Regions from separate parts of the Micromonospora sp. R311 genome, predicted to be linked through region 4. Evidence: riboswitches for the same ligand, from Rfam matches in the RefSeq annotation. Region 4 holds a riboswitch; each other region holds the start of a gene.
The links. A riboswitch is a leader RNA that binds a small molecule or an ion and turns the genes downstream of it on or off. The one in region 4 is predicted to bind cyclic di-AMP.
Positions count from the first base shown of each region.

Region 1 (7,358 bases), on a different contig from region 4:
CTTGCCGTCGGAGGTGCTGACCATGCCGCCCTCCAGGGAGTGCATGTTCTTGGTGGGGTAGAAGCTGAAGCAGCCCGCCGTGCCGAACGCGCCGACCGGCCGTCCGGACAGGGTGGCCCCGTGGGCCTGGGCGGCGTCCTCGACCACGGCCAGCCCGTGGCGTTCGGCGACCGCCATGATCTGGTCCATGGCGGCGGGGTGCCCGTACAGGTGCACCGGCATGATCGCGACGGTGCGGTGGGTGACCGCCGCGGCGGTCGCCGCCGGGTCCAGGCAGAAGCTGGCCGGTTCGATGTCGACGAAGACCGGCCGGGCGCCCACCAGCCGGACCGCGTTGGCGGTGGCGGCGAAGGAGAACGACGGGACGATGACCTCGTCGCCCGGGCCGAACCCGAGGGCCATCAGGGTCAGCTGGAGGGCGGAGGTGCCGGAGTTCACCGCGACGCAGTGCCGGCCCCCGACCAGCTCGCCGAACTCCGCCTCGAAGGCGGCGACTTCCGGCCCCTGGACGACACGGCCACTGCGCAGCACCCGCACGGCCGCCTCGATCTCGGCCTCGCCGATGACCGGCCTGGCCGGTGGAATCATCTCTGTGGTCAGCCCGGACATGGGCTTCCTCCTGTCGAACAGCGGCCGCGCCCGGACCGGGCGCGGCGCTACCTCGTTCGGATGTGGACAGGAGGGGTGGTGGTTACGGGTGATCCGACGGGGTCGGCGCGAAAGGATCACCCGGACAAACAGGACTCCCGGCGCACTCCGGGACGTACGGGCATGTTATCCCGGAGACGCCGGGCGTGGCGGCACAACACCCTGATCTCCGCCGCGAACCGCGGCTCAGCGGTACGGGTCGACCAGGGCGAGCACCGCCTCCGGGTCCTCGACGTGGGCGTTGTGCCCGAGGCCGGGCAGGGTCACCACCGGCACCCCGAACTCCTTGAGCTGGGCGTCGGAGACCATCGGGTCGCGCTCGCCCCGGGCCAGCACCACCGGCACGTCGGCCGCCGCCAGCAGGGTGGGCAGGTCCGGCTCCCCCACCGCGAACGCGGCCGGGTCCATCGCCAGCCGCCAGCGGCCGTCGACCTGCCGCAGCCCCGCCTCGACCACCGGATGGTCCGGGGCGAACAGTCCGGCCAGCCCGCTCACCCGCAGGTAGCGCCGGGCCGCCTCGTCCCGGGTGGCGAACCAGGTGACCGGGCGGGCGGCCAGCTCGGCGGCGCGGGCCAGCTCGTCCCGCGACCAGACCGCCTTGATGCCGAGCCCGACCACCGCGTCCACGTCCAGCCCGGCGGTACGCGCGGCCAGCGCCAGCCCCACCACCCCGCCGAGGGAGTGGCCCAGGACGACGAGCCGGTCACCCGGCTTGAGGCCGCCGGCGACCTGCCCGGCCAGCCCGGCGAAGGAGTACCGGGGCAGCGGCGGGGACCAGCCGTGCCCGGCGAGGTCCGGCGCCAGCCACCGGCCGGTCCACCGGCGCTCCAGCAACGGCGCCCAGGGCAGCCACACCTCGCCGGTCGCGCCCATGCCGTGCAGCAGCAGCAGGACCGGCCGCCGGCCGTCCCGGGTATCCGATTCGGAGTCCATAGGGCGCAGTGTGCCACCGGTCGGACGGCCGGGGCGAGGGCCGCGGGCCGGGACGCGCCGGGCGCCGGCTCCCCCGGTGGGGAACCGGCGCCCGGACGGTGCGACGGGACGGTGGCGGTCAGGCGGAGTAGCCGCGGGTCGCGGCCCAGTTCGCCAGGTCGATGGTGGTCATCCAGTACGACGCCGTCGCCGGGTTCGCCGAGTCGGCGATCTTCACCAGCCGGCCGTCGTCGTCGTAGCCCACCACCGCGATGTAGTGCCCGCCCGGGAAGGAGTGCCAGCCACCGGCGGTGTCGGTGGCGCTGCCGGCGATGTTCACCACGACGCCGCGCTCGGCGGTGATGGCCCGGACCACGTCGGCCTGGAGCTGGTCCATCTGGGCCGGGGTGGCGGCGCGGCCGGAGATCATCCGGGTCCGGTAGGGGTTGCCCTTCACCACCGCGTTGAGCACCCGGGTGGTGTCCTCGGCGGAGTTGGTGCCCATCTCGGTGGTGCCCAGCTGGGCACCGAGGGCGTCCTGGGTGCGCTCGATGCCGGTGGCGCTGAGCGCGTTCCGCACGGCCGCCGGGCCGCAGTTGTAGTACGTCGTCTGCGCCTGGTAGTCGTAGTCGAGGACCTTGCGCGACGGCGGCTTCGGCGTGCTCTGCTTGCGGGTCAGGTCCGGGTTCGGCGCGGCCGACGAGGCGGCGGCCGACGCGGCGGCGCTGGACGGGGCGGCGCTCGACGGGACCGCACCGATCCGGGCCTCGCCCCGCGAGGCGGCGGCGGGCGCGTTCCGCAGTTCGGCCACGGTGGCCGCGGCCGGCGCCGAGGCCGGGGCCTCGTCGGCTCCGGCGGCCAGCGCACCGGCGCCGGTGGCGAGCACGAGGGCCGCGGCCGAGGCGGCGGCGACCTGGTAGGGGCGGTCGGTGGTGATGCGGCGCAACTGGCGCTTCAGGTGGTGCTTCACGGATTCCTCCACGGGACTCGGGGGGTGAGCGGCACACCGGCGCCAGGTCCGGGGGGCAGGCCGGCGCCACCGCGCGGACGTCTCGTCCGCGGGTTGGTGACCACTCAGGGGAGCGCCCGACTGTCGGGCGGGGGCGGTTTCCGGCGGGTCAGCTCGCGATCGGGGCGAGCGGCGCGGGCACCGCGGGGCCGTGGAGGTGGGGGAACAAGCGAGGGGTGGGATCGTGCTGCACGAGGATGGAACTCCTTCCGACACCGCCGACCGGGTTAGCTGACGGATTCGGGCGGGAAGAACGCCCTACCACGGGCCGTGGCCCGCGGATTCACCCCAAAGGTGCACTGGTTCCCCGGTTCGTGTGATCACGATTGAGCGGGTCGGCGCGGCGTCGCCTCTTGCGATCGGTAACCGCACCAGACGGGCCGACATTACTGGTCAGTCCGTAGCCTGCCAACCCCAGTTCACCTGCGTAAACCTGATCCGGCACGACAATTTTGCGGGCAGTTGCGCACTGACGTGACTCAATGGGACGGACCTCTCCGACGACATCTCGGGTCGACAACCGGACAAGCCACCGCCGTCGACCCGGAATTGTCGACAGGCATCGACCGGGACGAGCCCGATGACCGATTCCGCGGCCACTGTGACCGGCGTCACCGGAATAGTTCGGCGGATCAGCCCACCCGCGCCGGCCGCCAGCGGGCCGCGGCGACGGCACGCGCCGGCACCGCCTCGGCACGCGGTGCGGGCAGCCGACCCGGCCGGAGCCGGGCCGCGGCGGCGTACGCCTCGGCGGCGAGGGCACGGGCCGCCTCGGCGGCCGACTCGGCGTCCCGCCACGCCGACCGCTCCCGCTCGGCGGCCGTCCGGTAGCCGGCCCGGCGCTGCTCGCGCACCGCCCGGGCGAGCACGATCTCCTGCTCGACCGGGTGCCGCCGGGAGTCCCAACCGGCCCGGTGGCCGAACACGTCGGACAACTGCCGGGCGGACAGCTCTCCCCGCCAGTGGGCGGCCATCGCCGCGTGGTGCAGCCAGCGCTCGCGGGCGGCGTACTCGGCCGGCGTGCGCGGGGTGCGCGGGGCGGGCAGGGCGGCGGCCCCGAGGAACCGGCGGGCGGCCGTCTCCGCCTCGTCGTACGCCTGCCAGGTGCGCTCGACCTCCGCCTGCGCGGCGAGCCAGTCGGCCCGCCGGCGGCGCGCGGTCTGCGCCGCCCGGGTCGCCGCGACAGCCACCTCCTCGGCGTAGCGGCGCAGGTCGGCGAGGTCGGGCTCGGCCGGCCCGACCGGGGCGGACTCCTCGTCGGTGGGGCGCTCGGGGCGGGCGACCAGCACGGTGAGCACGGTCAGCGCCAGCACCAGCAGGCCGGACCAGATGGCGGCGGCCCGCGGCACCCCGATCAGGAACTGGTAGTAGAGGACGGTCTCCAAGGTCGGCACCTCACGGGGGAAAGCGGATGCGGAAGCGGGAAGCCGCGTCCGGGCGCTGTGGCGGGGCCGGACGGGTGCGGGGGCAGGGATCGTGGGCGGGGCGTCGACCCCGCGGACGGATCAGGAGTGCGGCGGGGCGCGCGGGGCCCGGGCGGCCGGGAGCGACCCGGCCGGCGCCGGGGCCGGCCCGGCGACGACCGCCGGCGGGGCTGCGGCCGGCTCCGGCCCGGCGGCCGGACCGGCGAGCGCGGCAGGCTGCTCGTCGGCGGCGGCGAGCGCGGCGGAACCGACGAGCACGAGGGCCGGACCGGCGGTCGCGGTCGGGCCGGCAGGTGCGGTGCCCCGGACCGGGTGCCCGGCCGGGCCGGCGTCGGCGAACGCGCCGGCGAGGGCCGCGGCGGGCGGGGCCGGGACGCCCGGACCGGCCGCCCCCGCGGTGCACAGCGCCGGCTCCGGACCGGCCGGTGCGGCCACGGCGCCGGGGGCGCCGGCACCGAGGGCGAGCGCGACGGCGACGGCGAGGCCGGCCGTCAGCCGCGCGGCCCAGCGCGCCACCCACCACAGGGGACAGGTGAGCGCGACGGGAAGCACGGCGACCACGCTACCGTCCGGGCCGGTCCCCCGCATCGCCACCGGGCGTGTCGTCCGGACGCCGCGCCGACGGCACCGACCAGGGTGGACGCCCCAGCGGGAGTCGACGTACGCCGATCGCTGGTCCGGCGTGCCTGCGCCCGGCACGGCGCCCGCCGGGACACCAAGCCTCGCTCCGTGGCCGGCACCGCGGCGCCGCCCGGCACCGTCCGGTTCGGACGGCGCGGGGCGAACCGGCGCATCGTCGGCGTCGGCACGTGCCGGTGCGGCAGCGCGGCCAGCGCCCGGCGCGGTGGGCAGGAAGCCGAGCACCGCCGGTGCACACCAGCCCGGTGAAGCCGGTCCCCCGGTCACCGGTGCGGAGCACGGTGATCATCACGAAGACGTGCACGAGGTCGCAGGCGAACGAGACCTCGCCGAGCCGGACCGCCCCGCCCGGGCACCCTACCGGGCGGGGCGGCCGGGGCACGACGGCGACGGGCGTCTGTGCACGGGACGTCCGGTGGCCTAATATTCCCCGAACCCTCAGGTGCGAGCCGCCCGGCCCCGGTGGCCGGTCGGAGTCGAGCGGTGACGGTGTGTCCGCCCGGAACGCACACGGGGGCGGACGAGAGGCGGAGCGGCGAGATGCACCAGCGGATCCTCATGCGGGCCAAGAAGGGACCGTTCGACGTCTACTCCCCGGAGGAGGCGTTCGAGGGCAACTGGATCGGCGAGAACAACGGCAACCTCGTCTTCAGCCACGCCGCGCACAAGCTGCTCAAGACCCGGGGCACCGAGATCACCTCGAACGGGTTCAAGATCGATCTCCGCGAGGCCGACACGCTCAACGAGCGGTACGACGTGTTCGTCATTCCGCTCGCGAACGCCTTCCGGCGCAGCTACGCGCACCGGCTCGTCACCATGACCAAGTTCATCGAGCGACTCAAGATCCCGGTGGTGGTGCTCGGTGTCGGCGTGCAGACCGACGTCAAGGGTGACCGCGAGTACCTGCGCCCGATCGACGAGGTGGTGACCCGGTTCGTCCGGGCGGTGCTCGACCGATCGCACAGCATCGGCGTACGCGGGGAGATCACCGAGAGCTACCTGCGCGCCCTGGGCTTCTCCGCGGTCGACGTGATCGGCTGCCCGTCGATGTTCCTGCACGGCGACAGCCTGCGGGTGGAGAAGAAGAAGGCCGCCCTGGAGCCGACCGACCGGCTGGCGCTGACCATCTCCCCGTACGTCAAGTCGATGGCGAAGATCATCGCCGCGCACCAGGAGCGCTACCCCAACCTGCGCTACCTGCCGCAGGACCTGAAGACCCTGGGCACCCTGCTCTACGGCGACGCCCCGGAGGACCGCGGCAAGTCCAGCCCGATCCCGATCCACAGCTCGCACCCGCTCTTCGTCGAGGACAAGGTGCGGATGTTCCTCGACCCGTGGACGTGGATGGACTACCTCTCCGGCTTCGAGTTCGCGTTCGGCACCCGGATCCACGGCACCATCACGGCGCTGGTCTCCGGCACGCCCGGATACCTCTTCGCGCACGACTCGCGCACCCTGGAACTGGCCCGCTACTTCGACATCCCGCACCGGGTGATGAAGGACGTGCCGGCCGACGTCGACGCCGCGCAACTCTTCGACGAGGCCGACTACACGGCGCTCAACGAGGGGCACAAGGCGCGGTTCGAGACCATGCTGTCCTTCCTCGCCAAGCACGACCTGGGCAACTCGTTCGCCGACGGCGACAGCGCCGCCCGTTTCGACGCCGAGGTGCGCGCGACCACCTTCCCGCCCGCCGTCCGGCCGGCCGGCGCCACCGACCGGGACACCCTGCTGGCCCGGGTGCAGTGGCTGCGCGACCGTAACGCCGGACTGCAGCAGGACGTGGAGACCCTCCAGGAGCAGCGGCTGCGGGCCCGGGTGCGGCGAGCGGTCGGTGGCCCGGTGCGGCGCATGCTGAACCGTTAACCCACCGCTCGGCGGACGTTCAAGGACTCCACCTCCGCCGGCCACGTGAGGTTCCGGGACCGGCCACCCTCGGGGTCGAGGGTGGCGGCGTGGTCATTGAGCCGACGCAACCGCTGCTGAGCATCGTCGTTCCGGTGTACGGCGTCGAGGCGTACCTCTACCAGTGCCTCGAGTCGGTCCGCGCCGACGTCCCGGCCGGTGACGCGGGCGCGGTGGAGCTGATCGCCGTGGACGACGCCTCACCGGACCGCTGCGGGGAGATGCTGCGCTCGTACGCCGCCGGCCGCGCCGGCGTGCGTACCGTGCACCTGACCCGCAACGTCGGCCTGGGGCTCGCCCGCAACGCCGGGCTCGACGTCGCCACCGGCCGGTACGTCTGGTTCGTCGACAGCGACGACTGGCTGCCGCCGGGGACGATCCCGGCGGTGCTGGACCGGCTGCGCGCGCACCAGCCCGACGTGCTGATGCTGGACCACCTGCGGGTGCACGAGAACGGCCGGCGGGAGGTCGACGCGAGCAGCCACCTGCTGCGCGGCATACCGGGCGTGGTCCGGCTGGCCGACCGGCCCCAGCTGCTGCGGGTGCAGCACACCGCCTGGAACAAGGTGGTCCGCCGGGACTTCCTGACCGAGCTGGAGCTGCGCTTCCACCCCGGCTGGTACGAGGACATCCCGTTCAGCCACCCGCTGCTGATCGGCGCGGAGAAGATATCGGTGCTGGACCGGGTCTGCTACCTGTACCGGCAGGGTCGGCTCGGCGCGATCACCTCCACCCGCAGCGGCCGGCACTTCGACGCGTTCGACCAGTACGAGCGGCTGCTCGACTGGGTACGCCGGCGCCACCCGGACGAGCGGCTGCAC
Region 1 is NZ_JBSWCE010000032.1:70,336-77,693, forward strand. Features, by position in the region: gene AC1WTP_RS25305 (DegT/DnrJ/EryC1/StrS family aminotransferase) at 1-609, opposite strand, end outside; gene AC1WTP_RS25310 (alpha/beta fold hydrolase) at 835-1,581, opposite strand; gene AC1WTP_RS25315 (C39 family peptidase) at 1,700-2,542, opposite strand; cyclic di-AMP (ydaO/yuaA leader) riboswitch at 2,771-2,912, opposite strand; gene AC1WTP_RS25320 (hypothetical protein) at 3,202-3,963, opposite strand; gene AC1WTP_RS25325 (hypothetical protein) at 4,075-4,545, opposite strand; gene AC1WTP_RS25330 (polysaccharide pyruvyl transferase family protein) at 5,173-6,498, shown strand; gene AC1WTP_RS25335 (glycosyltransferase family 2 protein) at 6,588-7,358, shown strand, end outside.
Region 1: linked by a shared signal. The riboswitch ahead of AC1WTP_RS25315 (C39 family peptidase) and the one ahead of AC1WTP_RS20780 (coiled-coil domain-containing protein) in region 4 are both predicted to bind cyclic di-AMP.

Region 2 (7,358 bases), on a different contig from region 4:
ACGAGAAGGGCGCGGTAAAGGTCCATTGCCGACCCCGGGAATCAGTTACCTGCGCGCCGTCGTCCAACATGGCAAACGGTCGGTAGACGAGTTCACCGTCGAGGTTCCACTCCGATGCAGGATCGAAGAACAGGCCGTAGTCCGCGAACTCCGAGGTGGGCGGTTGCCCGGTTCTCCAGGCAACCCAGCCCTTTCCAGACGCCTTGTATTCGTTCTTCGCGATCTCGAGGATGTAGACCTCGGTTTCGGGGACGAAGACATGCGCCTGATCACCGGCGTAAAGCGTTTCCAGGTCCTCACGAAAGCGCTGCAGAGTATGGCCCCAGTCCCCCGAGTCGATCCCGTGGCCCGATCGTGCTGGTTCGGCGTCCGACTGGAACACCACCATGTGCTTGCGTCGCTCCTTTATCCGCACAGGCCAGTCGTCGGCGTGAAGTCTCCAGATGTCGCCTGGACGGCCTGCGTCAATCGGTATTGCCACGATGACCTCCGTTGCCGCGGCCGCGTGCCGCAAGTCATGCAACCGCAGGCCGCCAGTCTGCTCTCACCCCATGGATTCACCACGCCGTCCGGGCGGCCGATCTGGCGCGGCAATCTCAACAAGGTCATCGACCCAGGCCGCCATGACCTACCAGCACGCCACCTCGGAGGCGGATCGGGCCATCGCCCAGGCGGTGAGCGACGCGGTGAAGGCCGAGCGCAAGAAGGCGGGCAAGAAGCCGGCGGCCGGCTCCTCGGACAAGGCCAAGGGCAAGGGCAAGAAGGCGGGCAAGAAGCGTGGCTAGTGGCCCGTGGATGGCCCGTTCGGAGCTGCCGACCCCAGCAACGTCGAAGGCCCTGGGCGGAACTTTCGTCCTGACCAGGGCCTTCCGATCGGAGCGGGTGACGGGAATCGAACCCGCACTGTCAGCTTGGGAAGCTGATGTTCTGCCATTGAACTACACCCGCAAGCGGGACCACTGTACCTGAGTCACCGCCCCGGCGCACCCAGGTACCCCCTCCGCCCGACCACCCTGGCAACGCACCTTCCCGGGGATTCAAGATCGCCGCGAAACACCGCAGCCACCCGAGGGCAACACTCCGCGCACCCGACGCCGGCGCCCAGCCGCGTTGCCAGGAAAAAGTTTCCCTCCGGCAACATATGGTCGTTCTCAAATTTGTCGATCGGTTGTAACCTCTCCCCCACGTTCTCAGCCACGGCGTGACACACCCCCTGTCATGCCGCCAGAAAGAGGTGGGCCCATGGGACTTCGTCCCGACCTGCTGACCCGGCGTACCGCCGGTGTCGCGTCGACGACCCTCGCGCTGCTGCTCAGCACCGCCGCGGTGGGCGTCGTACCGGCCGCTTCGGCCTTCTCCGCCGCCCCCGGTGAGGTGTGCGTCGAGCCGGCCGACGTCCACGCGGACGCCCGGATCAAGGCGGGCGGCGCGGCGAAGCACGAACCGAACGAGCTGACCCTCGCGGAGACCCGCGAGCGGGAGGCCGATCTGGCCGCCGCGCTCCGCGAGCGCGCCCGGTTCCGCACCGGCGCCGGGGCGACCACCCTGGCCACCGTCACCATCCCGGTCGTGGTGCACGTGATCCAGCGGGACAGCACCCGGGCCGGCGGCAACATCCCGGACTCGATGATCACCTCGCAGATCACCGTGCTGAACCAGTCCTACAGCGGAGCGACCGGAGGCGCGGCCACCGCGTTCAGCTTCCAACTGCAGAAGATCAACCGGGTGACCAACCCGGCGTGGTACCCGATCGTGCAGGGCTCGTCGGCGGAGCGGTCGATGAAGACCTCGCTGCGGGAGGGCGGCAAGAACACGCTCAACGTGTACCTGGGCGAACTGAGCGACGACCTGCTCGGCTGGGCGACCTTCCCGCAGCGGAAGCTGAGCAGCATGGACGGCGTGGTCGCGCTGAGCGAGTCGCTGCCGGGTGGCACCGCCGCCAACTACAACCAGGGCGACACCGGCACCCACGAGGTCGGCCACTGGCTGAACCTCTACCACACCTTCCAGGGCGGCTGCTCGGGCACGGGTGACGGCGTCAGCGACACCGCTGCCGAGGCCTCACCGGCCTTCCAGTGCCCGACCGGGCGGGACACCTGCACGGCCCCGGGCGTGGACCCGATCACCAACTTCATGGACTACACCTACGACTCGTGCATGTACCAGTTCACCGCTGGCCAGGCGAGCCGGATGCTGACCGCGTGGAACGCGTACCGCGCGGCCTGATCTGACGTACCACCCACCGGTGCCGGCTCCGAACGACGGAGCCGGCACCGGTGTCTTCGTGGCTCAGGCGGCCTCGCGGTGGGCGTCGTGGGCGGGCCGGCGCGCGCGCGACGCGGGCTCGGCGTCCCGGGCGTCGGGCACCGCCGGGTCGAGCCAGACCTGGACGGCGGGCCGGCCGTGCCCGTTGCCGGGGCCGCCCACGGCGCCCGGGTCGCGGCGGGCGAGCATGGCCACGTCGACGGTGAACTCGAACAGCCGCCAGTCGACGTGCGTGGCGGCCCGGAAGCTGCGGGCCAACCGGGCGACCCGGGCCGGGTCGGTGACCGGCCGGGCGTGCCCGGCGACGTAGGCCTCGTCGTCGCTCTCCTCGGGCGGGAAGGAGTGCAGCGCGTAGCGCCCGTCGCGCTCCAGGTCGCGTCGTTTGGGTGAGTCGACCACGAAGCAGAACAGGCCCTCGTCGGTGATCACCGGGGAGACCGGGTGCACCCGGGGCCCGCCGTCGGCGCGGACCGTGGCCAGGTAGCCGAAGCCCGGCCCGTACTGCTGCATGAGAAGGCGGATCCCGTCGGCGAGTCGGGGCTCGTCAGCGGCGAATTCGGACCAGGAAGCCATGCGGACATTCTATCGAACACGTGTACGAACACCTAGTCCGACACGCAGGTCACCCGGGACGCTTCGCTATGGTGTTCCGATGCTGCTCTCCGACCGCGACCTGGTCACCGAGATCAAGGCGGGCACCCTCGCGCTGGAGCCGTTCGAGCCCACGCTGGTGCAGCCGTCCAGCATCGACGTACGCCTGGACAAGCTGTTCCGCGTCTTCAACAACCACCTCTACACGCACATCGACCCGGCCCGGCAGCAGGACGAGCTGACCTCGGTGGTCGAGGTGCCCGACGGCGAGCCGTTCGTGCTGCACCCGGGCGAGTTCGTGCTCGCCTCGACGCTCGAGGTGATCTCGCTCGGCGACCAGCTCGCCGGGCGGCTGGAGGGCAAGTCCAGCCTGGGCCGGCTCGGCCTGCTCACCCACTCCACCGCCGGCTTCATCGACCCCGGCTTCTCCGGCCACGTCACGCTGGAGCTGTCCAACGTGGCCAACCTGCCGATCACCCTCTGGCCGGGCATGAAGATCGGCCAGCTCTGCATCTTCCGGCTCTCGTCGCCGGCCGAGCACCCGTACGGCTCGGCCGTCTACGGCTCCCGCTACCAGGGGCAGCGCGGCCCGACGCCGAGCCGCTCCTGGCAGCAGTGGCGCACCTGGCCGACCCGCTGACCCGCGCGCAAAGGGGCCCGCTCCGGCGTCGGAGCGGGCCCCTTTCCGTGGTACGCGGTCGTCAGTCCGGCCGGCCGAAGCTGTGGATCGGGCCGTCGTCGAGGCGCTTCATCTTGATCGGCACCCCGGCGCGGGAGGCGTGCACCACCCAGCCCCCGCCGACGTACATCCCGACGTGGTGCAGGTCGGCGTAGTAGAAGACCAGGTCACCCGGGCGCAGCTCGCTCCGGCTGACCGTGGCGGTGACACCGCGCTGCTGCGCGGCGTTGTGCGGCAGCGAGACCCCGGCCTTCGCCCAGGCGGCCAGCATCAGCCCGGAGCAGTCGTACGAGTTCGGGCCCTCGGCGCCCCAGACGTAGGGCTTGCCGATCTGGGCGCAGGCGAACTTGACCGCCACCCCGGCCGCGCCGCCCGGGTAGCCGGCCGGGCACGGCGCGGGGCGCAGCGGTCCGCCGCCGCCGTTGCCGTACACCCGCAGCCGCAGCTTCTGCAGCCGGTCGATCTCGGCGTTGATCTCCTTCTTCTTCGCCGCCAGCTGGGCCTCGGCCCGGGCGAGCTGGGCGATCATCTCGTCCAGCGGCGCCTTCTTGGCGGCCAGCTGGTCGCGCAGGTCGGCGACCTGCCGCACGTCCCGCTGCTGGCGCTCGGCGAACCGGTCGAGCAGTTCGAGCTGCCCGACCACCTCGCCCGGCGAGCTGCTGCCCAGCACGGCGTTGATGGTGAGCACGTTCTCGCCCTTGTAGGCGCGGACGGCCAGCGCGCTGACCTTCTGCATCGCCGCGTCGACCTGTGCCTGGAGGGGTTTGATCTGGGCGGCCAGGGCGTCGGCCTGCTTCCGCTTGGCGGCCAGGTCCTGGCGGGTGGCGTTGTGCCGTTCGATGATCGGTTCGAGCTTGTTCCAGTCCTCGTCGATCTGGCGCTCGATCTCGGCGACGGTGGGTTCGGCGTGGGCCGCCGTGGCGCCGCCGGTCAGGACGACGGCGAAGCCGACCAGGGCGGCGAGTGCGGTGGTGAAGCGGGACCAGCGTGGGCGCGGCGCAGCCGTCGTCGGGTCGGCGGACGCCGACCGTGCCGACGGTGGCCGCGGGGCATGGTGTGCCACCGGGCTCCGTACTCCTTCTTCCTGTACCGCCTACCGGGTTAGCTGACGGGTTCGGGCGGGAAGGGGTCGCCCTACCGCAGTGACTGCGGATTCACCCCGGGTTACCTGGTTCCCCGGTTCGCTCGCGAGCGATTCGGCGGTGCCGGACCGTTACCGCCCGGGTTGGACGGAGCTGTTGTCGGGCCGACGAATGACCAGAGTAGAGACGCTCGTTATCAATCCGCAACCCGTGTCGCCGTGACACTCCGTACCTGGCGGGATCGACGACCCTCGTGGGGACGGCTCGAAGGTTTTCTTCCTCTGAGGTTGATATATGGAAAGGTATTGACGGCGGACGGGCGCCGGGGTGAAGGTGGCCGCATCGTCCACCCGTCTGACCAGGGGGTCCGATGCACCTGTCCACGAGATCGAGGAGCAGGCGTGCCCTGCTCGCCGCCGCCGCGGCCCTCGCCATGGCGGTCACCCCGTTCACCGCCAGCGGTCCCGCCACCGCCGACTCGATCGACCGGCAACAGCAGTACGCCGCCGCGGCCGCCGAGTTCGGCGTGCCGGAGAGCGTCCTGCTCGCCGTCTCCTACCTCGAGTCCCGCTGGGACACCCATCCCGGCACCCCGAGCACCAGTGGCGGCTACGGCCCGATGCACCTCACCGACGCCGCCCACGTCACCTCGCTCCCCGGTGGCAGCCACATCGACGAGGGCGAGGACCCGCGCGGTGACGAGTCACGGCCGTTGGCCGTCGCCGCGCCGGCCACGGCCGAACCGGCGCCGGCCGCTCCCGGCGACGCCGCGCTGCAGACCCTCCAGGCGGCCGCCGCGCTCACCGGCGCCAGCGCGGAGGCGCTGCGGTCCGACCCGACCGCCAACATCCGCGGCGGGGCGGCGCTGCTCGCCGCGTACCAGCGGGAGCTCGGCGGCCCGGTCGGCGCGGCCAGCGACCCGGCGGCCTGGTACGGCGCGGTGGCCCGCTACTCCGGCGCCGGCGCCGAGGACACCGCGGCCGCCTTCGCCGACGAGGTGTACGGCCAACTCCGCGAGGGCGCGAGCCGGACGACCGACGACGGGCACCGGGTGACCCTGCCGGCCCGGGCGGTCAGCCCCGACGAGTCGGCCCTGCACCGGCTCGGGCTGCGGCGCGCCGAGCGGCCCGACGGGCTGGAGTGCCCGATCGGCATCGGCTGCGAGTGGATCCCGGCTCCGTACCAGAAGTACGGCCCCCGGCCCGGCGACTACGGCAACTACGACCTGGGCAACCGCCCGGCCCAGCAGAAGCTCGAGTACATCGTCATCCACGACACCGAGGGCTACTTCTGGCCCAGCGTCAACCTGGTCAAGGACCCGAAGCGGGTGGGCTGGCACTACACGCTGCGCTCGGTGGACGGCCATATCGCCCAGCACATCAAGACCAAGGACGTCGGCTGGCACGCCGGCAACTGGTACGTCAACGCCAAGTCCATCGGCCTGGAGCACGAGGGCTTCGCCGGCCACGGCACCTGGTACACCGAGGCGATGTACCGCACCTCGGCCAAGCTGGTCCGGCACCTGGCGCTGCGGTTCAACATCCCGCTGGACCGACAGCACATCATCGGCCACGACAACGTCCCCGGCACGGTGGCGGCGAACGTCGCCGGGATGCACTGGGACCCGGGACCGTACTGGGACTGGTCGCACTACTTCGACCTGCTGAAGGCGCCGTTCCGGTCCACCGGCACCCCGCGGACCGGCCTGGTGACCATCGACCCCGAGTTCGCCGGCAACCAGCCGGCGTTCACCGGGTGCTCGCGGCAGCCGCCGGGGGTGCCCACCCCGCTGCCCCCGGTGAGCGACCCGTGCCCGCTGCGCGGCTCGTCCGCGGTGCTGCTGCGCAGCGCGCCGAGCCACGACGCGCCGCTGGCCGTGGACCTGGGCGAGCACCCGGACGGCTCGCCGGGCACGATGTACGTCCCGGACCACAGCGCCCGGGGCTCGGCCGGCCAGACGTACGCCGTCGCCGAGGTGCGGGGGGACTGGACGGCGATCTGGTACCTCGGTCAGAAGGCCTGGTTCCACAACCCCGCCTCGGCGCCGACGGCGAAGTGGGCCACCGGCTTCGTGGTGACGCCGAAGCCCGGCAAGGCGACGATCCCGGTCTACGGGCGGGCCTACCCGGAGCAGGCGGCCTACCCCGCCGGGGTGCCGTACCAGGCGATCTCACCGCTGCAGTACACGCTCGCCGCCGGCCAGCGGTACGCGGTGGGCGGGGTCCTGCCGAGCGAGTACTACCGCGCGGTCACCTTCGACGGGTCGTCCCCGGGCGACTGGACCGTGGTCAGCGGCGACCTGCGCTACGTGCAGGTCCAGTTCGGCCACCGGATCGGCTACGTCAACCTGGACGACGTGTGGCTCCTGCCGTCGGCGGTCGGCGCTCCCTAGTCGCCCGCCCGGGTCAGGGGCTCCCCGCCGAGCCGCCGACCCGACACGCCGAGGGCCCCCGGTCAGCTGACCGGGGGCCCTTCTGCGGTACGGCGACGATCAGCCGGGTCGGCGGAACCCGGCGACCGGCATGGTGTTGATGCTGGAGACGTTGACCGGCTTGCCGGCCCGCGGCGCGTGCACCATCTTGTCGTTGCCGAGGTAGAGCCCCACATGGTGCAGGTCGCTGAAGAAGAAGACCAGGTCACCCGGGCGCGCGTCGGAGCGCGAGATGGCCTTGCCCTCTCTCCACTGCGCGCCCGTGTGGTGGGTCAGGTAGATCCCGGCCGCCTTGTAGGCGTACTGGGTC
Region 2 is NZ_JBSWCE010000003.1:184,878-192,235, forward strand. Features, by position in the region: gene AC1WTP_RS03695 (hypothetical protein) at 1-388, opposite strand, end outside; gene AC1WTP_RS03700 (hypothetical protein) at 624-785, shown strand; tRNA gene AC1WTP_RS03705 (tRNA-Gly) at 878-948, opposite strand; gene AC1WTP_RS03710 (zinc metalloprotease) at 1,243-2,226, shown strand; gene AC1WTP_RS03715 (pyridoxamine 5'-phosphate oxidase family protein) at 2,290-2,838, opposite strand; gene dcd (dCTP deaminase) at 2,918-3,496, shown strand; gene AC1WTP_RS03725 (C40 family peptidase) at 3,558-4,598, opposite strand; cyclic di-AMP (ydaO/yuaA leader) riboswitch at 4,611-4,747, opposite strand; gene AC1WTP_RS03730 (N-acetylmuramoyl-L-alanine amidase) at 4,988-7,009, shown strand; gene AC1WTP_RS03735 (C40 family peptidase) at 7,109-7,358, opposite strand, start outside.
Region 2: linked by a shared signal. The riboswitch ahead of AC1WTP_RS03725 (C40 family peptidase) and the one ahead of AC1WTP_RS20780 (coiled-coil domain-containing protein) in region 4 are both predicted to bind cyclic di-AMP.

Region 3 (7,358 bases), on a different contig from region 4:
CGCTTCACCTCCGGCTCGGCGGCCCGGGCGTCGGCCAGGTCGGCCATCTCCACCGCCTGCCGGTGGTGCGGGATCATCATCTGGGCGAACATCACGTCGTCCGGGTCGAACGCCGCCGCGCCGGTCGAGGCGCCGCCGGTCGCGGTGGCGCCGGGCATGTCGTGACCCACGCCCGACGGTGAGTGGCCCCCGCCGCAGGCGGCCAGGGCGAGGACGCCGGTGACAGCGACGCCGGCCAGGGCGGCACGGCGCGCGATGGTACGAGTCAACACTGTTCAGCCTTTCGGTGTCGGTGGTTGCGCAGCAGGACGGAGGCGCGGAGCAGCCCTCTTCCGCGCCGGGTCGTCCTAACTGCGCAGCACCGCGACCGTGGCGAGCCGCAGACCGACCGGCCGCGGCGGTGGGGCCCGGGACGCCGCCGCGGACCGGCGCACCGGCCGGATGTCGACCCCCGGGACCCGCGCCGACGCCAGCAGCAGCACGGCGACCAGCACCGACACCCCGAGCGCGCCGAGCACGGCCAGACAGACGCCCCACCCGGGCAGTTCACCGCCCCCGGACCCGCCCGAGGGCAGCACCCGCCCGGTCGGGCAGCCGTCCGGACAGCCGCCGGAGCCGAGGGCCGGAACGACGACCGCGGCCGCCGCGGTGGCGAGGTGCGCGGCGACCGCGCTGACGCCGTCAACGACGACCCCACCATGGTGGTCGGCGAGGGACGAGCCGTGGCCGGCGACGGAGGAGCCGTGGCCGGCGTGCACTCCGTGGCCCAGGGTGTGCATGGCGGCCAGCCCGAACAACGTGCTGAACAGCAGCAGCAGCCGGGCCCACTGCCCGGCCGACACCGCCCGCGCCGTTCGCACGCTTCCACGCTAGCCGGCCCCCCGGTCCGCCGGGCCGGCCCTGGCCGGTTCGTCGGCGGGTCGGACCGGCTCCACGGGGCCGAGCCGTACCCGGCGCAGCAGTTGGGCGTTGAGCGCCACCACGATGGTGGACGCGGACATCAGCACCGCCGCGAGCGCCGGGCTCAGCGCCAGCCCCGCCCAGGCCAGCACTCCGGCGGCCAGCGGCAGCGCGACCACGTTGTAGCCGGCCGCCCAGCCCAGGTTCTGCAGCATCTTCCGGTACGACGCGCGGGAGAGCCGGATCACGCCGGTGACCCCCCGCGGGTCGGACGAGGCGAGCACCACCCCGGCCGACTCGATCGCCACGTCGGTGCCCGCGCCGATCGCGATGCCGACGTCGGCCCGGGCCAGCGCCGGCGCGTCGTTCACCCCGTCACCGACCATCGCCACCGTCAGCCCGCGCCGCTGCAACTCGGTGACCTTGCCGTCCTTGTCGGCCGGGAGCACCTCGGCGAAGACCTCGTCGACGCCGGGGGTGAAGCCGAGGTCGGCGGCGACCGCCTCGGCGACCGGCCGGGCGTCCCCGGTGATCATCGCGATCGTCCGGACGCCCTGGGCACGCAGTTCGGTGATCGCCTCCCGCGCCTCGGGGCGCACCTCGTCGGTGAGGGCGAGCGCACCCAGGGCGGTGTCCGGCAGCCGGACCAGGTACAGCACCGCGGCGCCCCGCTCCGACCACCGGTCGGTCGCCGCCACCAGCCCGTCCGGAAGCCGTACGCCCAGCTCCCGCAGCAGCGCGGGCCCGCCCACGGCGTACTCCCGGCCGGCGACGGTGGCCTGGACGCCACGGCCCGGCAGCGAGCGGAACCCGGTGGCGGGGGCCGGGCCGCCGCGCGCACCGGCCGCGGCGACGATCGCCCGGGCCAGCGGGTGCTCGCTGTCGGACTCCACCCCGGCCGCGACCCGCACCAGTTCGTCCGCGTCGGCGGACGGCGTCGCCGCCAGGTCGGTGACCACGTGTTCGCCCCGGGTCAGTGTTCCGGTCTTGTCGAACAGCACCGCGTCGACGGTGCGCATCCGCTCCAGCGCGAGCCGGTCCTTGACCAGGATGCCGGACCGCGCGGCCAGCGCGGTGGAGAGCGCGATCACCAGCGGGATGGCCAGGCCCAGCGCGTGCGGGCAGGCGATCACCAGCACGGTGACGGTACGGACCACCGCCTCGTCCCGGTCGCCGAGCACGGTCCAGACCAGCACGGTGACCGCGGCGGTGGCGGTGGCGACGTAGAACAGCCCGGCGGCGAACCGGTCGGCCAGCACCTGGGCCCGCCCGCTGGACTGCTGGGCCTGGGCGACCATGCGCTGGATGCCGGCGAGCGTGGTCTCCTCGCCGAGCGCCTCGACCCGGACCCGGATCGCCGAGTCGGTGGCCACCGTGCCGGCCACCACCCGGTCGCCGGCCGACCGCGGCACCGGTCGGGACTCCCCGGTGATCATCGACTCGTCCAGTTCGGCGGCGCCGTCGACCACCCGCCCGTCCGCCGGCACCCGGCCGCCGGGCCGGACCAGCACCACGTCGCCGACCCGCAGCTCGGCCACCGCGATCCGCTCCACCCGGCCGTCCCCGGCGACCCGTTCGGCGTCGTCGGGCAGCAGGGCGGCCAGCGCGGCGAGCGCGCCACGCGCCTGCCCGATCGCCTTCATCTCCTGCCAGTGCCCGAGCAGCATGATGGTGACCAGAGCGGCCAGTTCCCACCAGAAGTCCAGGTCGAAGGCGCCCACGCTGGTGGCCAGCGAGGCGACGTAGGCGACCGTGATCGCCATGGCGACCAGCAGCATCATCCCTGGCGCCCGGTCGCGCACCTCCCGCACCGCGCCGGCCAGGAACGGCCAGCCGCCCCACCAGAAGACCACCGAGCCGAGCACCGGCCCCACCCAGGACCGGCCGGGGAACTCCAGCGAGTAACCGAACCAGTCCATCACCATGTGGCTGGTCGCCACCACCGGCAGGGTGAGCAGCAGGCAGAGCCAGAACCGGCGGCGGAACATCTCCGGGTCGTGCCCGGCGTGCTTGTCGTGCCCGCCGTTCCCGCCGTGCCCGCCGTGCCCATCGTGCTCGCCGTGCGCCGCGCCTTCCCGGCGGGACGGGGTGTGCTCAGCCATGCCTCCAACATCCCCGAACGGAGACGCCCGCGCGGGCCAACCGCCGGGTGAGGTGCCCGACACCAGCCCACGCGACCTGCGTCCGGATACCGGGATGGTTACGATTCGGCACGATGGCCCTCCGGATCTCGCACCATTCGTCCCGCGCCCACCGGGCACCGGCGCCGCCGGCGGCCCGTGGACGGCCGGCCAGCGGGTCGACGGTACGTGGTCGCGTCGCCACCCTCGGGCGAACCCGCCCGCGATCCGGGCCGGCCCGCCGGCGCCACTGAACCGACCGGCCCGCCGACACGTACCCTGCCCCGGATTCGTTGGGAGACACTCAATGGGCGCCGACCACACCCGTCCCGCTCCGTCCGCCCCGCCCCGGGTGCGGCGGATCCTCGTCGCGGCCGTGGTCCCGCTCGTCCTCGCCACCGTGGTCGCCGCCCTGCTGCTCTGGCCCCGCGACACCCCCGGGGCCGACCAGGGCACCGACCCGCCCCGCCACCACGGCACCGTCACCCGGGTGGTGACCGAGGCCTGCCCGCCGGCACCGGAGGCGCCCGATCCGGCGGCGGGCCCGTGCGGCACGGTCACCGTCAAGGTGGCCGACGGCCCGGACGCCGGCCGGGAGGTGCAGACGCCGGTGCCGACCGGGCCCGGAGCCCCGACTGTCGCGGTGGGTGACGAGATTATCCTGGTCGAGCTGACCGACCCGGCCGACCCGACCGCGAGCAGCTACAACATCGCCGAGCACCAGCGGGGCAAGCCGCTGGTCTGGCTGGTCGTGCTCTTCGCCGCCGCCATCGTCGCGTTCGGCCGGTGGCGCGGGCTCGCCGCGCTGGCCGGCCTGGCGGCCAGCTTCGCCATCCTGCTCGCCTTCGTGCTGCCCGGGATCAGCTCCGGCCGGTCGCCCCTGCTGGTGGCGATCGTCGGCGCCGCGTTGATCATGTTCGTGGTGCTGTACCTGACGCACGGGGTGACCGCGCAGACCTCGGTGGCGGTGCTCGGCACGCTCGGCAGCCTGGTGCTCACCGGAGTGCTCGGCACCCTCGCCACCGCCGCCACCCATCTCACCGGGTACGGCTCCGAGGACGCGACCACGCTGTCGATGTTCCAGGCCGACGTCGACCTGCACGGGCTGCTGCTGGCCGGGATCATCATCGGCTCGCTCGGCGTGCTCGACGACGTCACGGTGACCCAGGCGGCGACGGTCACCGAACTGGCGCACGCCAACCCCGGCCTGTCCCGGCTCCAGCTCTACCGCGCGGCGACCCGGGTCGGCCGGGCGCACATCGCCTCGACGGTCAACACCATCGTGCTGGCGTACGCCGGCGCCTCGTTGCCGCTGCTGCTCCTGCTCACCGCGGACTCCCGGTCGGTGACCCAGATCCTGACCAGCGAGTTCCTGGCCCAGGAGATCGTCCGCAGCGCCGTCGCCACGCTCGGGTTGATCGCCGCCGTGCCGCTGACCACCGCGCTCGCCGCGCTGGTGACCACGGCCGGCCGCGCCAAGCGCCCCGCCGGCGACGAGGACGGCGACGGCGACGGCGAGCCGTCGGGCACCCCTCCGGTTTCCCGGCCGGCCACGGACCGGGCCGACGCGCTGCGGGCGCTCGCCGCGCCGCGCGCCGGAAACACCTCCTCCGCCACCCCCACCGGGTGGCCCGATCCGGACAGGAGCACGGACACCGCATGGTGAGACTCCGCAGCGTGACCGTCCAGACCGGTGAGCTTGATAAACGCATCACCTGTCACCCTCCGCCATTACGAAATAACGCATTTAGTCGGCTTCGGGACGTAGATCCACCGGTGGACTCTCGGGTAACCTCGCTGCCGGTCACCGCCGAAGGCGCGCAGCGGCGCCTGCGGTGCCGCCGCCCAATCGCCGCGAGGCGAGCCGGGGACCCAGGTACGTGGGGTGAGTCCGCGACAGCGGTAGGGGCCACTTCCGCCCCGAACCCGTCAGCTAACCCGGTCGGCGGTCGACGGAAGGGAACACTGTGACGGCACCCCTACGCCGCTGGGTGACTCCTGTGGTGGCCGTGTTCGCGGCCCTGGCCGTGCTCGCCGGGCCGCTCCCGGCCTCGGCCGCACCCAAGCCCCCCACCCCCTCAGGGCACGAGGACGACGACTCGAAGCTGATCACGGACGTCATCGAGTCGACCAACCGGAACTACTCGCAGGCGAAGTCCCGGCTGGCGAAGTCCAAGAAGCGTCAACTGGAACTCGCGCTGGAGGTCAACCGGGCGGAGGCCGAGCTGAACGCGCTCGCCCCGCAGGTCAGCCAGATCGCCGCCCAGTCGTACCGGACAGGTCGGATCGGCGCCGTGGCCATGCTGCTGGAGGCCGACAGCCCCGACTCGTTCGTCGAGCGGGCCACCGCCCTGGACGAGCTGAACATGGTCAATGCCAAGCGGCTCGCCAAGATCAACGCCGTCAAGAACCGCGCCGAGCAGGCGAAGTTGGCGCTCGAAGCCGAGATCCGCGAGCAGCAGAAGCAGACCAACCTGATGGCCAAGAACAAGCGGGACGCGGAGAAGGCGCTGGCGCTGGTCGGCGGGCTGGGCTTCACCGGCGGCCTGGTGTCGGCCACCTCGCCGGTCGCCCGGGTCGCCCCCGGCCGCACCGCCGACGGCGACTGGAAGGCCGAGTCCTGTAGCGAGAACGACCCGACCACCTCCGGCTGCATCACGCCGCGGACGCTGCACATGTACAAGGAGGTCAAGCGGGCCGGCTTCAACCGGTTTGTCGGCTGCTACCGCCCCGGTGGGCCCTGGGAGCACCCCAAGGGCCGGGCCTGCGACTGGTCGTTGCAGCGCAGCGGCTTCGCCCCCTGGCACAACAAGGACACCCGGATGTACGGCAACAACCTCGCCGCGTTCCTGATCCGCAACGCGGACCGGCTGGGCATCTACTACGTGATCTGGAACCGGCAGATCTGGTTCCCGGCGACCGGCTGGAAGTCGTACAGCGGGCCGTCGAACCACACCGACCACGTCCACGTCTCGCTGCTGTAGCGACATCCGCGCCGGCGCGACACGAGGGCCGTTCCCCGGGCGGGACGGCCCTCGCGCCGTCTTCGGCGGTGCCGCCGCAGTGGCGGTCAGGCGACGGTCGCGGGGGTGGCGGTCAGGCGACGGTCGCGGGGGTGGCGGTCAGGCGACGGTCGCGGGGGTGGCGGTCAGGCGACGGTCGCGGGGGTGGCGGTCAGGCGACGGTCGCGGGGGTGGCGGTCAGGCGACGGTCGCGGGGGTGGCGGTCAGGCGACGGCCGCGGCCGGGTCCACCACGGGGTCGGCCAGGTCGCCGGGCACCGCGGCCACCGTCCGCACCTCGCCGGCGGCCAGCCGGTACGACATCCCGACCACCGCGCAGCGCCCGGCGGCCACCTCTGCAGCCAGCACGGGCGAGCTGTCCAGCATCGCCTCGACGGTGCACGCGATGTGGATGTCCACGATCCCGTCGACGTCGGCCACGCCCTCGGCCTCGGCCCGGCGCAGGCTGGGCATGACGGCGTCCACCACCGCCCGCAGGTGACCGGCCGGCGGCGCGTTCGTCTCCACCGCCGCCTTCGCCGCCTGCACCGCGCCGCACGAGTCGTGCCCGAGCACCACCACCAGCGGCGTGCCGAGGACGGTCACCGCGTACTCGACGCTGCCGAGCACCTCGGGGCCGGTGGTGTGCCCGGCGGTCCGGACCACGAAGAGGTCGCCGAGGCCCCGGTCGAAGATGATCTCGGCGGCCAGCCGGGAGTCGGAGCAGCCCACGATCACCGCGAAGGGATGCTGCCCGTCGGCGACCGCGGCGCGGTGCCCGGCGTCCTGGTTGGGATGGCGCGGGACGCCGGTGACGAACCTCCGGTTGCCGGCGGACAACTCGGCGAGCGCCTGTGCCGGCGTGCTCGGCACCGCCGCCGCCGACTCGCGCGACGAGCCCGGCTGCACACCGGGCGAACCGGGACGGCTCATCCCCTCACCTCGTCCTTCGACGTAAGCGACCTGGTCAACCCCGGCCGGAGGTCGGGCGCGGGCTGCCACCACGGTCACACCGAGCGCAAAGGTACGTCAAGATATGCGTGATATGCATTTCATGTATCACCGAACGCTTGCCCGCCCCGGCCGGCCTGCTCCATCGACGCCGCCCGACCCTGGCGACGCCCCCGATCGCGGGTGCCGCCCCGGGGCGGCGGGGTCCACGGCGGCGTGCCGGCCCGCCGGTGTGCGGCCGGTCGGTGGGGACGAGGCGAGACGGAATTTCGGCGCGGCGGGCCATACCATGGCGGGCATGGCGATGACGAGTGGCGAGAACGGGAACACCCGGAACTGGACGTTCCTCACCAACCACGGGCACGTGCTCCTCGCCATCGCCCGCA
Region 3 is NZ_JBSWCE010000029.1:73,063-80,420, reverse strand. Features, by position in the region: gene AC1WTP_RS23880 (DUF305 domain-containing protein) at 1-272, opposite strand, end outside; gene AC1WTP_RS23875 (hypothetical protein) at 348-860, opposite strand; gene AC1WTP_RS23870 (heavy metal translocating P-type ATPase) at 870-3,002, opposite strand; gene AC1WTP_RS23865 (YibE/F family protein) at 3,328-4,686, shown strand; cyclic di-AMP (ydaO/yuaA leader) riboswitch at 4,853-4,983, shown strand; gene AC1WTP_RS23860 (coiled-coil domain-containing protein) at 4,988-6,004, shown strand; gene AC1WTP_RS23855 (carbonic anhydrase) at 6,247-6,954, opposite strand; gene AC1WTP_RS23850 (helix-turn-helix transcriptional regulator) at 7,262-7,358, shown strand, end outside.
Region 3: linked by a shared signal. The riboswitch ahead of AC1WTP_RS23860 (coiled-coil domain-containing protein) and the one ahead of AC1WTP_RS20780 (coiled-coil domain-containing protein) in region 4 are both predicted to bind cyclic di-AMP.

Region 4 (7,358 bases):
GCCGGTCCAGCTGCATGGCGCTGCCCACGGCCACCCTGGCCCAGCTCGGCGACGACCTGGCCGCGGTGCTGGACGAGGTCACCCCGGCCGGCCGGGTGGTGCTGGTCGGGCACTCGATGGGCGGCATGACGATCATGGAGTACGCCCACCGGCACCCGGCGCACTTCGCCGCCCGCACCGCCGGGCTGGTCTTCGTCTCCACCACCGCCGAGGGGCACACACACACCGTCTACGGCCTTTCCCCCCGGATCGCCCGGCTGATCCGGCTGGCCGAGACCACCGGGGCCGGCGTGCTGGCCCGCTGCGGGTCCTGGCGGGCGCCCCGGGCGCTGCTGCGCGCGCTGCGCCCCAGCATCCGCTGGATGCTCTTCGGCGACCGCTGCGACCCGTCCGACATCCGCCTGGTCACCTCGGCGGTGGCGCGGGCCTCGCTGCGCTCGATCGGCGGCTTCCGCGCCTCGATCGGGGCGCAGCACCGGCTGGAGACCCTCGCCGCGCTCGGCGACCTGCCGGCCGCCGCGCTGGTGGGCGACCGGGACCGGCTCACCCCGCCGCCGTGCGCCGAGTCGATCGCCGCGGCGCTGCCCGCCACCGAGCTGACCGTCTGCCCCGGCGCCGGCCACATGCTGATGATGGAACGGCCCGAGGAGGTCAACGCCGCCCTGGTCGGGGTACTCCGTCAGGTCACCGGCCGGCCGGCGGCACCGGCGGGCCAGGTCGGCTGAGCCCGGCCGGGGTCACCGGGGTCACGGATCGCGCCGGCCTCCGCCGCCGGTCGCGGCGCTGCCGTACCCTCACCCGGTCAGCCCCGGCGCGCGGCCCCGCGCCCGTCGCGGCCGCCCCACCGCCGTCGGAGGAGTTCGAGCGTTGACCGACCAGACCACCCTGGAACAGGAGATCGCCGTCGAACAGCGGCATCTCGACCGGGTGTACGCCCGACTGGCCGAGCTGCGCCGGTCCGCGGTCCGCGCCGAACAGGAGGGGTACCGGCTCGCCCGGGTGGGCAACTTCGGCGCGCTGGTCGAACGGGACGCGATGGTCTTCCACGCCGCGCAGCGCCGGCACGTCCTGGACGCCGAGCACGAGGGACTGGTCTTCGGCCGGCTCGACCTGCGCGACCGGCAGGTGCTGCACGTCGGGCGGCTCGGCATCCGGGACGAGAACGCCGCCACGCTGGTGGTCGACTGGCGGGCGCCGGCCGCCGCCGCGTTCTACCAGGCCACCCCGGCGCAGCCGCTGAACGTGGTGCGGCGCCGCATGATCCAGTCGTCCGGCGAGCGGGTGACCCGGATCGAGGACGACCTGCTCGATCCGGGCGCCGCGCCGGCCGACCTGGCGGTGGTCGGTGACGGCGCGCTGCTCGCCACGCTCTCCAAGGCCACCGGCCGGGGGATGCGCGACATCGTGGCCACCATCCAGCGGGAGCAGGACGAGGCGATCCGCTCCCCCGGCTCCGGGGTGACCGTGGTCTCCGGCGGTCCCGGCACCGGCAAGACGGCGGTCGCCCTGCACCGCGCCGCGTACCTGCTCTACTCCGACCGCAGCCGGTACGCCGGCGGCGGGATCCTGGTGGTCGGCCCGTCCACGGTCTTCGTGGAGTACATCGCCTCGGTGCTGCCGTCGCTCGGCGAGGACACCGCCACCCTGCGCTCGCTGGGCAGTCTCTTCCCCGGGATGGCCACCACCCGCACCGACCCGCCGGAGGTGGCGGCGGTGAAGGGCTCGCTGCGGATGCGCCGGGTGCTGGAGCGGGCGGTCCGGGACGCGGTGCCGGACGGCCCGGGCGAGCTGCGGCTGCTCTACCGGGGCGAACTGCTCCGGCTGGAGCGCGCCGAGCTGGACGCGATCCGGGACCGCGCGCTGCCCCGGGGCGCCCGCCGCAACGAGGTGCGCCGGGCCGGTTTCGACGGCATCTTCGCCGCGCTCTGGGCGCAGGCCCGGCGGCTGCACATCGGCCGGCTGCCCGAACAGCGCGCCTTCGAGGACGAGCTGGCCGACCGCCCCGAGTTCCGGGAGTTCCTCAAGGCCTGGTGGCCCCGGCTGCACCCGCGGCACGTGCTCGGCTGGCTGGCCGAGGAGGAACGGCTGCGCCGGTACGCCGGTGGCATCCTCTCCGGCCGCGAGATCCGGCTGCTGACGGCCGCGTACCGGACGCTGGAGACCGAGGGGTTGACCGTCGCCGACGTCGCGCTCCTGGACGAGCTGGACGCGCTGCTCGGCAAGCCGGTTCGCCCGGCCCGGGCCAAGCGGGACCCGTTCCAGCTGGCCGGCGGGGTCCGCGAGCTGAGCACCTTCGCCGACCGGCAGCGGGCCGCCCGCGAGGCGACCCGGCAGCGCCCGGAGGACTACCGGGAGTACGCCCACGTGGTGGTCGACGAGTCGCAGGACGTCTCGCCGATGCAGTGGCGCATGATCGGCCGGCGCGGCCGGCTGGCGTCCTGGACGGTGGTCGGCGACCCGGCGCAGACCGCGTGGACCGGCGACCCGGAGGAGCTGACCCGGGCCCGGGACCAGGCGCTCGGCCGGCGCAAGCGGCACCAGTTCACGCTCACCACCAACTACCGCAACTCGGCGGAGATCTTCGCGGTGGCGGCGGCCGAGATCCGCCGGCTCTACCCGGACCTGCCGCTGCCCACCGCGGTCCGGTCCACCGGCGTCGACCCGGTCGAGCTGGTGGTGCCGCCGGCGGAGCTGGAGACCGCCGTCCTGGAGGCGGCCTCCGCGCTGCTCGCCGAGGTGGAGGGGACCGTCGGCGTGATCACGCCGGTGCCGCGCCGGGCCGAGGTCGCCGGCTGGCTGGGTGGCCTGGGCGCTCCCCGGCTCCAGGTGGTGACCAGCCTGGAGGCCAAGGGCATGGAGTACGACGGGGTGGTGCTGGTCGCGCCGAGCGAGGTCCGGGCCGATCCGGGGTCCGGGGTACGCACGCTCTACGTGGCGCTCTCCCGGGCGACCCAGCGGCTGACCACCATCGACCCGACCGGCTGAGGGCCGGGGCGGCCCGCCCGCGGGGCGTGCCGGCCCGCCCAACAGTTGCATACATAGCTATGTGAGCATATATTTGACCGGGTCCGGACGGGCGGCGGAGGGTGTTCGCGTGGGGGCAGGTCATGACCACCAGCACGGGTCGGCGGTGCACGCCGCCCACCACCACCGGGGCCGGCTCTGGGCCGCGTTCGGCCTGCTCACCGCGCTGATGGTGGTGGAGGCGGTGGCCGCCTTCCGCACCGGCTCGCTGGCGCTGCTCTCCGACGCCGGGCACATGTTCACCGACGTGCTCGGCATCGGCATGGCCCTCGCCGCAATCACCGCCTCCCGACGCACGGCCGGCGACCCGCAGCGCACCTTCGGGCTCTACCGGCTCGAGGTGCTGGCCGCGCTGGCCAACGCCGTGCTGCTCTCCGGCGTCGCCGTCTACGTGGTGGTAGAGGCGATCCGCCGGTTCGGCCACCCGCCGGAGGTGCTGGCCGGCCCGATGCTGGCGGTGGCCGTCCTCGGCCTGCTCGCCAACGTGGCCGCCTTCGCGCTGCTCCGCTCCGGCGCCCGGGAGAGCATCAACCTGCAGGGGGCGTACCTGGAGGTGCTCGGCGACCTGCTCGGCTCGCTCGGCGTGATCGGGGCGGCGCTGCTGATCGCGCTGACCGACTGGTGGTGGGCCGACCCGCTGGTGGCCGTCGCCATCGGCCTGTTCATCCTGCCCCGCACCTGGCGGCTGGGGCGGGCCGCGCTGCGCATCCTGGTGCAGGCCGCGCCCGAGCACCTCCAGGTCACCGCGGTGCACGACCGGCTGGCCGCGGTGCCCGGCGTGGCCGGCGTCCACGACCTGCACGTCTGGACGCTGACCTCCGGCATGGAGGTGGCCTCGGCGCACCTGACCATGGCGCCCGGCGCGGAGGTCGGCAGGGTGCTCGCGGACGCCCGCGCGGCGCTGCAGCAGGACTTCCGGATCGAGCACGCGACGTTGCAGATCGAGCCGGGTGCGTCCCCTGGGATCTGCGGGTCGGTTGAGTGGTAATGAGCACAACCTTAAATCTGCGTGGGTATTGTTCCCCTATGCCCGATTTTTCGGTGACCACGTGCGCACCGTCAGTCACTTCCGCTGCACTGGTCACACGGGCACCGGTAGGCTCGGCTCCGGCCTCCGCCCGGCGGCACGCACCGGTGCCGGCGGTGGCCGCCGCCTAATCGCCCGCAGGGGCGAGCCGGGGAACCATGTTCCTGGGGTGCATCCGCGTCAGCGGTAGGGATCTTCCGTCCCGAACCCGTCAGCTAACCCGGTCGGCGGCTGACGGAAGGACACGTGTATGCCAGTAGTGGCACCTGTACGACGCACCGCCGCCCGGGTGGCGGCACTGATCGTCATCACCCTCGCGCTCGGCGGCGCCATCGCGCCCGCCGCACCGGCCGGCGCCGCCCCGGCGGCCACCGGCCTGCTCGCCGCCGCACCCGGCCAGGACGAGGAGGGCGGCACCCCCGCCCTGCGCGCCCAGCTGGCGGCGGCCAGCAAGGGCTACCTGGACGCCAAGGCCGCGCTGGACAAGTCGGTCAAGCGGCAACAGCAACTCGGCGTCCAGCTCCAGGCCACCGAGCGCGAGCTGACCGAACGCAGCAGCAAGGTCGGCGAGATCGCCGGTGTGGCGTACCGCACCGGGCGGCTCGGCGTGGCGTCCGCGCTGCTCAACAGCAACTCCCCGGACGGCTTCATGGACCGCGCCGCCGCGCTCGACGCGGTCGCGGCCAACGAGGACCGGGTGCTGCGCGACCTCCAGGAGACCCGTGACGAGGCCAACCGGACCAAGCTCGCCCTGGACGGCGAGATCCGCGAGCAGCGCAAGCAGGTCACCCTGATGGCCAAGCGCAAGGAGCAGGCCGAGCGGGCGCTGACCGTGGCCAACGCGAAGGCCTCCGGCGGGGACACCTCCAACCGGGGCACCTCCACCGCGACGGCCAAGCCGGCCCCGCGCAACTCCGACGGCTCCTGGCCGGCCGAGTCGTGCAGCGTCAACGACCCGACCCCGGCCAACGGCTGCATCACCCCGCGCACCCTGCACGCGCTCAACCAGGCCAAGGCAGCCGGCTTCACCCGGTACGTCTCCTGCTACCGCTCCGGCGGCTCGGGCGAGCACCCGAAGGGCCGGGCCTGCGACTTCGCGGCGCAGAAGAGCGGCTTCGGCGGGGATGCCACCGGCGGGGACAAGACGTACGGCAACAACCTGGCCGCGTTCTTCATCCGGAACTCCGACCGGCTCGCCGTGCTCTACGTGATCTGGTACCGGCAGATCTGGCTGCCCAGCAGCGGGTGGAAGTCCTACAGCGGGGCGGGCGGCGACCCGTCCAGCGACCACACCAACCACGTGCACCTGTCGGTGTACTGACGCCCGGCACCGGTGACCCGCCCCGACGGCGGGTCACCGGGTACGCCGGACGCGGTGCCGGCACGCCCCGGGCTACGCCCCCGGACGTATCGCGGGTGTCGTCGCCGGCCCGACGACCCGAGCCCGGCGCGGCGGCAGCATCGTCGGGTATGAGCCGTCTTCCGCCTCCCGCCCGCAAGGCCCTGCTCACCCTGCACCTGGTCACCTCGCTCGGCTGGCTCGGCGTCGACCTGGTCCTGCTGACGCTCGGCGTCGCCGTGCTGCGCGGCGCCGACCCGGCCGCCGTCTACCCGATCTCCGCGCTGGTCGGCACCGTGCTCTTCGCCCCGCTGAGCGTGGCCGTCTGGCTGGTCGGCGTGGCCAGCGCCCTGCTCACCCCGTGGGGCCTGCTGCGGCACCGCTGGGTGCTGGTCAAGTTCCTGCTCACCACCGTGATGACCGGGCTGGTGCTGTTCGTGCTCACCCCGGCGCTGCGGCACGCCGGGGAGGCCGGCGCGGCGTTCCCGGTGCGGGAACGGATCGACCTGGTGGTCGCCCCGTCCGTGTCGACCAGCCTGCTGATCGTCGCGACCGTGCTCTCCACGTACAAGCCGTGGGGCCGGCTGCGGCGGGCCACCCGCACGGCCGCGCGCCGCCCGACCGCGGCGGCGGCCCGCTGATCCCGGTTGCGGCCCGGCTGCACCGCTCAGCCGACCGGCGGCGGGTCGGCCGGGCCGCGGTCGAGCACCGCGCCCAACCGGGCGGCCAGCCCGAGGTGGGCGGAGCGGGCCTGGCCGAAGGCGTACCGGAACAGCGGCGCCGGCGCGGTCAGGGTGATCTCCACGTCGATCCGGACCCCGTCCGGCTCGGCCCGCAACCGGGTGCGGTTGCGCACGGTCGTGGCCGGCCACTGCCGCGCCATCGTGACGATCTCGTCGGCGGTGGCGACCAGCACGTCCGCCCGGTAGGTGACCGGGAATCGCAGCGGCCCGGCGGCCAGCCGATCGGTGATCGCGTAGCTGGCCCGGGCCCCGGGCCGGGTCCGCAGCCGGCGGACCCGGACGATCAGCGGGTGCAGCTCCGCCTGCCGGGTCGGGTCGGCGAGCAACGCCGCCGCCTCCGCCACCGGGCAGCGGGCCTGGACGGTGTAGCTGAAGGAATCCTGCCTGAGCACGCCGTCTCCCCACCGTCACTGGTCGGACGATCGTCGCCCACGCCGGGTCCGCCTGGCAACGCCCCGACCGGCACCGGCCGGACCGGCGGACGACGGCCGGCGTCGCGGCTACGGTCAGCTGGTGCGGGATCACCCGCCGTGCCGGGCCAGGGAGGACGGAATGATGCCGGGATGCCACCGATGAGCGGCCACGTGATGGTCTTCGCCCCCACGCCCCGGCTGACGGTGACCGTCGACCAGCCGAGCGACCAGCCGGAGCTGCACCTGCACCCGGGCGGGCAGGGGGTCTGGCAGGCCCGGATGGTGATGTCGCTCGGCGTGGACGTGGTGCTCTGCACCGCGCTGGGCGGTGAGATCGGCGAGGTGCTGGAGCCGCTGCTGGTCGGCGAGGGGGTCGACCTCAAGGTGGTGGTCCGCGACTCGGGCAGCGGCGGGTACGTGCACGACCGCCGCGACGGCGCCCGCCGGGAGATCGTGGACGTGCCCGGGCAGCCGCTGAGCCGTCACGAGCTGGACGAGCTCTACAACCTGGCGCTCGGCGAGGGGCTGCGCGCGCCGGTGAGCGTGCTGAGCGGTCCGAACGAGCCGTCGCTGGTGCCGGCCGAGCTCTACCGGCGCTTCGCCGCCGACCTCGGCGCCAACGGCGGCCGGGTGGTGGTCGACCTGGCCGGCGAGCACCTCGCCGCGGTGCTGGACAGCGGCGTGTTCTTCCTGAAGGTCAGCCACGAGGAACTGATCGCCGACGGCCGGGCCGCCGGTGACGAGGAGGAGCAGCTCACCCGGGCGATGTACGACCTGCACGCCGGCGGCGCCGAGAACGTCGTGGTGAGCCG
Region 4 is NZ_JBSWCE010000024.1:22,709-30,066, forward strand. Features, by position in the region: gene AC1WTP_RS20765 (alpha/beta fold hydrolase) at 1-725, shown strand, start outside; gene AC1WTP_RS20770 (HelD family protein) at 868-2,985, shown strand; gene AC1WTP_RS20775 (cation diffusion facilitator family transporter) at 3,095-4,012, shown strand; cyclic di-AMP (ydaO/yuaA leader) riboswitch at 4,166-4,297, shown strand; gene AC1WTP_RS20780 (coiled-coil domain-containing protein) at 4,311-5,372, shown strand; gene AC1WTP_RS20785 (hypothetical protein) at 5,522-6,031, shown strand; gene AC1WTP_RS20790 (SRPBCC family protein) at 6,058-6,525, opposite strand; gene AC1WTP_RS20795 (1-phosphofructokinase family hexose kinase) at 6,706-7,358, shown strand, end outside.